Regions from separate parts of the Paenibacillus sp. PvR133 genome, predicted to be linked through region 2. Evidence: riboswitches for the same ligand, from Rfam matches in the RefSeq annotation. Region 2 holds a riboswitch; each other region holds the start of a gene.
What was found. Region 2 has a riboswitch for glycine ahead of JOE49_RS25560 (alanine/glycine:cation symporter family protein). Riboswitches for the same ligand answer to the same signal wherever they lie in the genome.
Positions count from the first base shown of each region.

Region 1: linked by a shared signal. The riboswitch ahead of gcvT (glycine cleavage system aminomethyltransferase GcvT) and the one ahead of JOE49_RS25560 (alanine/glycine:cation symporter family protein) in region 2 are both predicted to bind glycine.
Region 3: linked by a shared signal. The riboswitch ahead of sdaAB (L-serine ammonia-lyase, iron-sulfur-dependent subunit beta) and the one ahead of JOE49_RS25560 (alanine/glycine:cation symporter family protein) in region 2 are both predicted to bind glycine.

Region 1 is NZ_JAFIBS010000001.1:5,661,192-5,663,460, reverse strand. It holds gene gcvT (glycine cleavage system aminomethyltransferase GcvT) at 1-1,093, opposite strand, end outside; glycine riboswitch at 1,272-1,370, opposite strand; gene gcvH (glycine cleavage system protein GcvH) at 1,765-2,163, shown strand.
Region 2 is NZ_JAFIBS010000001.1:5,846,543-5,848,811, reverse strand. It holds gene JOE49_RS25565 (glycoside hydrolase family 1 protein) at 1-819, shown strand, start outside; glycine riboswitch at 988-1,064, shown strand; glycine riboswitch at 1,083-1,177, shown strand; gene JOE49_RS25560 (alanine/glycine:cation symporter family protein) at 1,332-2,269, shown strand, end outside.
Region 3 is NZ_JAFIBS010000001.1:1,741,608-1,743,876, forward strand. It holds gene sdaAA (L-serine ammonia-lyase, iron-sulfur-dependent, subunit alpha) at 1-379, opposite strand, end outside; gene sdaAB (L-serine ammonia-lyase, iron-sulfur-dependent subunit beta) at 369-1,058, opposite strand; glycine riboswitch at 1,270-1,385, opposite strand; gene JOE49_RS07780 (DUF6359 domain-containing protein) at 1,601-2,269, shown strand, end outside.

The DNA of each region.
Region 1 (2,269 bases), 190 kb from region 2:
GGCGTTTATAAAAGGGTGTTGCCACCACCTCGGCACGCAGGCGTTTGCCACGAATCTCAACCTCCAACGGTGTGGAGGGGGCGCTAAAACGACTGTCCACCAAGGCGAGGCCCAGATTACGCTTCAAGGTGGGCGACTGAGTCCCCGTTGTGACCTCACCAATGTGTTGTCCTTCTGCGAATACCGGGTAATGGGCGCGTGGGATACCGCGATCAATCATTTCCAGCCCGATCAATTTGCGAGGAATCCCTTGTTCTTTCTGACGTTGCAGTGCTTCTCTACCGATAAAATCTCCTTTATTCAGCTTGACGAAGAAACCTAGACCAGCTTCGAGTGGTGAAATCGTGGCAGATAACTCCTGACCATATAGCGGCAACCGTGCCTCAAAGCGTAGTGTATCCCGAGCACCAAGTCCAGCGGGAATCAGCCCATACGACTCACCGGAACGAAGCAAACCCTCCCATACGGCTGGTGCTTCCGCAGCAGGTATATAAAATTCAAAACCGTCTTCGCCCGTATATCCGGTTCGTGAGACCAGTGCTTTTGCTCCGAACAATGGCACATTCTCATGGAAGCGGAAAGATGCCAGATTCGTAATGTCCGTATCTGCCACGGCTGCGGCAATACGTGCTGCCTCCGGTCCTTGCAACGCTAGCAATGCTATCGCATCAGACACATTCTCCATGTGAACGGATGCAGGCATATGGCGAATTAGCCAATCCCAATCCTTATCGATGTTGGATGCGTTCACAACGAGCATGTAGCGTTCCGGTCCTTTGCAGTAAACAAGTAGGTCGTCTACTACCCCTCCATCGGGGTAACACAGGAGTGAATATTGTGCCTGACCTGGTTCCAACTGGCTGACATCATTCGTGGTCACCCTTTGCAGAAAAGCTTCGGCTTCTTTGCCTTCAACCAAAAATTCGCCCATATGCGATACATCGAATAAACCCGCACGTTGCCGGACGGCCTCATGCTCCTTTTGAATGCCGCTAAACTGAACCGGGAGCTCCCAGCCGCCAAAGTCAATGCAACGAACCCCAGACTGCGTCCCGTAGGACGAATATAGCGGTGTTTTTCGCAAATTAGTCATTATTCCACTCCTATCCGGTGTGATCGGCTAAACAAAAAAAGACAGGCCGAAAAAAACGTATAGACGGCAGTCTACACTCTTTTTTTCAGCTCTGTCCTTGATACCAGAAAGTTACCCCGGTATGTACCGGGTTTCCCCTTGGGTGATCCGCTCCAATAGCGAATGCTCTCCAGAGATGCGTCCGGCAGAGGTCCTTTTGCCTGAGAGATTCACCTGCAATGCAGGTTTACTCCTTCGGCGCTACCTTCGGGATCAACGGTATATTACCTGGCTTTGCAGATAACAACCTGATCCGATTCGCGTGCACTTATGTCTCACAAGCGGCAACAGCTATGCGAATCTTTTTGGCAGTCTCTCCCTCCGCGTTCATCCGCGTTTGCAGTTGTCGGGGTGTTTCCCAAAGCATTTGCTATAACCCATTAATACGCAAATTCATTCAAAATGTCAATAAAAATGTCATCAAAAACAATAGAAAAAACATTTAATATATAAATAAGGATATGTAAGCGTTTGTTATAAGCTATCATATTTTTATATAGTACGCTATATGAGGTGATATGAAGTATTTTTGTTAGTATTATTGACATGAGTGTTCTTGTTGTCATAATCTTAACCTGTCTAGTACAGGTGAGCAAAAGCGATTTTATTCATATGGAAGTGAGGGGAACAGAATGGGTGAAGTAAAGCAGCAACTTTGGTATACAGACGAACATGAGTGGGTTCAGCGGACAGAGAATGGAACGGTACGAATTGGTATTACAGACTTTGCACAGCATCAACTGGGTGATATTGTTTTTGTAGAATTACCTGAGGCGGGAGCAACGATTGAGCAGGGAGCGGAGATCGGTACGATTGAATCGGTGAAGACAGTATCCGACCTTTTTGCTCCGGTGACGGGAACCATACTAAAAGTGAATGAAACGCTGGAAAGTACACCTGAGCTAGTGAATGAATCTCCCTATGAAAAAGGTTGGATGATCGAAGTAGAGATGGATAAAGATGTGGAGGAAGCCTTGGGCAAGCTACTGTCTGCGGATCAGTATGAGCAGTTGATTTCCGATGAGCAATAATGGAGCATTGTAGTATGGAGTAAGAGGGTTATTTGTCTGCTCGATTTTTGTATAAAATAGTCGCTATGATTTGACGTAGCGGCTATTTTTTTGTCTTTTTGCAAAC
Region 2 (2,269 bases):
AAACAACAAGCGATATATCAAGCATTGCATCATCAATTTGTAGCTAGTGCACTGGCGACCAAACGGGGACATGAGATCATCCCAGGCGCTCAGATCGGCTGTATGCTGGCTCGTATGGAAAGCTATCCACATACGTGTAATCCAGCGGATATACTGAAAGCCCAGCATGAAAATCAGATGAACCTGTTCTTTACGGATGTGCATGCCCGTGGGGAATATTCCAACTACATGAATCGTTATTTTGAAGAAAATAATGTTGTTATACACACAGAACCAGGCGATGCCGAAATTTTAAAAAATAACACGGTCGATTATATCTCATTCAGCTACTACATGACCTTGACCGTTTCTGCAGGTCCAGAAGGTGAGAAAGCAGCAGGAAACCTGATTGGCGGGGTGAAAAATCCATATTTACAGTCCTCTGACTGGGGATGGCAAATTGATCCGATCGGTCTGCGTGTTACGCTGAACACGTTATATGACCGCTACCAAAAGCCGCTGTTTATCGTGGAAAATGGCCTAGGTGCTTATGATAAGGTGGAAGAAGACGGATCTGTGCATGACACATATCGTATTGATTACTTGCGTCAGCATATTGTTCAAATGAAGGAAGCAATTGCCGACGGTGTTGATCTGATTGGTTACACCAGCTGGGGTCCTATCGACCTTGTGAGCATGTCTACTTCCGAAATGTCCAAGCGCTACGGATTTATTTACGTCGATCTGGATGATGATGGTAACGGAACGCTCAAACGCTCCAAAAAGGACTCATTTAACTGGTATAAAAATGTGATAGCAACCAATGGTGAAGAATTGTAATTTCATATCATCTCGGGCGGGTATAGCAGAGGACATCCTAAGGATGCAATCTGCTGTACCCGCTTTTTTGATAGACACAATAATAATATTTCAGAGGGCTTCACAAACTTTTCACTTGTAATAAGCTGAAAGTTTTCTGTATAATGAATAAAAATTTCATATGTCTGGTTGATGTTTGCGGGAGATGGAACGAAGGTTCCGACCGAAGGGGCAAAACTCTCAGGTGCTTAGGCTGATTACAGCAACAAGCGGGGACCGTAAACGGACAGAACTCTGGAGAGACCCTTAATTGGGCGCCGAAGGTGCACCGCAGAGAACATCTGCTTAAACTCTCAGGCAAAAGGACAGAGACGCGAATAACCTGTGACAGGGAATGCCCTAGGCTTTTTTATATTAGAGGCAGAAACCTGCGCAAGATGGTTGTATTTTTTCGTGCCTTTAACCTCTCCAGGAGTCGAATCAGCGGATTTGACTCTTTTTTGTTTTCTAATATGCTGGAGGAGCGGGTTGAAATGAATTTGGTACATGTGTTAGAAGCGATTAGCAGTTGGATATGGGGGGCGCCTCTCATCATTCTTGTCATGGGAACGGGGTTGTGGCTGACCATACGTTTGAAGATGCTGCAGGTATTCCGCCTGCCCCTGGCGATCAAGCTGATCGGTAAGGCCCCGAATGAAGGTAGCGGGGATGTAAGTAGTTTTGCGGCTTTGAGTACAGCGTTGGCGGCTACAGTTGGCACAGGAAGTATTGTCGGCGTAGCGACAGCCATTAAGCTGGGCGGGCCGGGTGCCTTGTTCTGGATGGTCGTTGCAGCCTTTTTTGGGATGGCGACGAAATATGCGGAAGGTGTACTTGCGGTAAAATACCGGGTGAAGGACCGGAATGGGCAATTTTCCGGCGGCCCGATGTATTATATTGAGAAAGGTCTGGGACGCCGTTTTAAACCGCTGGCGATGCTGTTTGCTTTTTCGGGCATGCTGGTAGCGTTGTTCGGGATTGGAACGTTTCCGCAGGTCAAAGCGATTGTATCTTCGACTGAAAACAGTTTCGGCGTTCCGCCCATTGTAACGGCCCTGATTATTGCTATCCTTACAGGACTGGTTACTATTGGAGGACTCAAAAGCATTGCCAAGGTATCGACGAAGGTCGTTCCTTTTAAAACAGGCTTGTACGTACTGATCTGTCTCATCGTACTGATTCGGTTTGCTGACCAACTTCCTGCCGCAATTGCGCTGGTGCTCCATTCGGCATTTTCAACTACATCTGCAACGGGCGGATTTGCCGGAGCTACGATTATGCTGGCGATGCGAAGTGGGGTAGCCAGAGGTATTTTTGCCAATGAGGCCGGATTGGGAAGCGCACCGATTGCAGCTGCAGCTGCCAAAACCAAATGGCCTGCGGAGCAAGGGCTAATTTCCATGACAGGCGTGTTTATTGATACGATGGTTAT
Region 3 (2,269 bases), 4.1 Mb from region 2:
ACACACCAGGGATAACCCCACATGAGCCTGCGGTAGGCGTGGCGACAATGCGACCCATGGATGCATTTACCTCCGACACAGAGAGGGCATAAGCCATGGCGAGCGCGGAGGCATCGCCGGAGCAGGTTTCCCCTGACCGCAGATACTCGGCTAGGCGCTTGCCGTCACCGCCCGTCAATCCACTGCGGGATACGGTGTCTTGTGTCTGACCGCGATGAACGGCTTCCTTCATGACTTCATAATAATCAGACATTTGGCGAAAGATTTCTTCCTCCGTTGTATTCGTCTCTTGTACCTGCTCTTGAATCATCAAGCGGCCAATTGTGGTGGATTCTTCAGCGCATAAAGCGCTGATTTCATGCAGATGGCTAAACCGCATCGGATTCAGCTCCTTTTTTCAAATTAATCATCTTAATTTCATACATATGAGGTAAAGAACGCAGTTCCGCAATCAGTTCAGCTGGAGCAGAACTGTCCGTTTCAATGGCGGTGAGTGCTTCACCATCCCGGCCTTTGCGATCTACGTGCATATAGGCAATGTTAATGTGGGCCGCGCCCAGCGCTGAAGTTATCGCGCCCAATGTACCGGGCTTATCCGAGTGGAGAAGCACCAGCGTAGGCAGCTCCCCGGTCAGATTGACCCGGAATTCGTTGAGCTGCTGGACATGGATGCTGCCGCCGCCGATGGAGGAGCCCAGCAGTGTGCGCTGATCCTCGCCCTTCCACAGTTCGAAACGGACAGTGTTCGGATGAGGCGCGGGGAGTCCGCTGACGGCGAATTCCACGGCCATCCCGGCTTGCTCTGCCCATTGCTCGGCATCCGGAATCCGGTGATCGTCCGTATCGTAATTAAGCAGCCCTGCGATGAGCGCCAGGTCTGTACCGTGTCCTTTATACGTGTCGGCAAAGGAGCCGTACAGCGTCATGCGGGCACGGTCAGGCTGCGTCCCGAGCCAGTGCCGGGCAACGCGTGCGAGCCGCACCGCGCCTGCGGTGTGTGAACTGGAAGGTCCGGTCATGGCCGGACCGATAATAGAAAATACATCTTTGAAACGCATGGTGTGGCCCCCTGTATGTTCTAATACCATACTATATGGTATTTCCGCGTCTTTGCGCGGTTATGACGGTTCCTAATGCTGACGCACAATGTGAGCACAAAAAAGGACAGGATAAGGAAGTTTCCCTTATCTCTGTCCTCGTTACCTGAGAGTTTCGTGCGGTGTTCTTACCGCCTTACCCCTTGGGTGGCTTGCGCTCTCTCCAGAGTTGCGTCAGATGACGATACATGGACCTGAGAGATTATCCGCCAGCCGGGTGCTGGCGTCTTGCTCCTTCGGTGCCGCCAGAGTGTAGGCTCCCTGGACAGACTCTCCCGTCATCTTCATTCGCGTATACCGTTCTACATGTCTTCCTTAGGGTAATGTATGCCGTGCTCGGTGTCAATCACAGGGTTCAATTTTTACATAAACAGGTGCGTTTCCAATAAAAAAGATTAAAATTTACATAATTATGGATGAAATCAGGAAGGAATTAGAAGATTGGCGGCTAATCTGATAAAGGACAAGTATATTTATGGAAATCATAGGAGGGATATTGACGTATGGTAAAAGGCTTGCGATTCACAGGTTCACGCTTAAAAGGGATGTTGCATCTAGCAGCGATCGTATCACTGCTGATTGGGATCTTCGTTCCATTCGGTCAGGTCAAGGCGGAGGGAGCATTGACAGTAGCCGAAGCACTTCAGCGCCAAAGCAGTGGAGGTACGGTGACGGTGGAAGGTTACATCGTCGGACATGCTACCGGATCGAAAACGGCTAACTTTTCTTCCCCGTTCGCGAATGATTTTAACGTACTGATTGCCGATCAGGCAAATGAACGTAATACGTCTAATCTGTTGGATGTACAGCTGACTTCAGCGTACAGAGGGCAATATGGGCTATCAGGCCATCCTGAGCTGATCGGCAGCAAAATTCGTGTGACGGGTACACTCGGCGCCTACAATAATTTTGGTGGAGTGAAAAGTCCAAGCGCTGTTGAACTGGTGAGCGGAAGCGAGCCGGGGGAACCAGGCGAACCTGGCAACCCGGGTCAACCCGGTACTACACTGCCGGATGGAAAAGGCAAAAAGGTGCTGTTCGATAATACGCACGCACAGACCGCTGGTGCAGCAGATTGGGTCATTGAAGGCGCCTTCTCCGACTTTGCCAATGGACTGCGTAATGTAGGCTTTACGGTAGACCAATTGAATCGTCCCATTCCTTTTACTTAT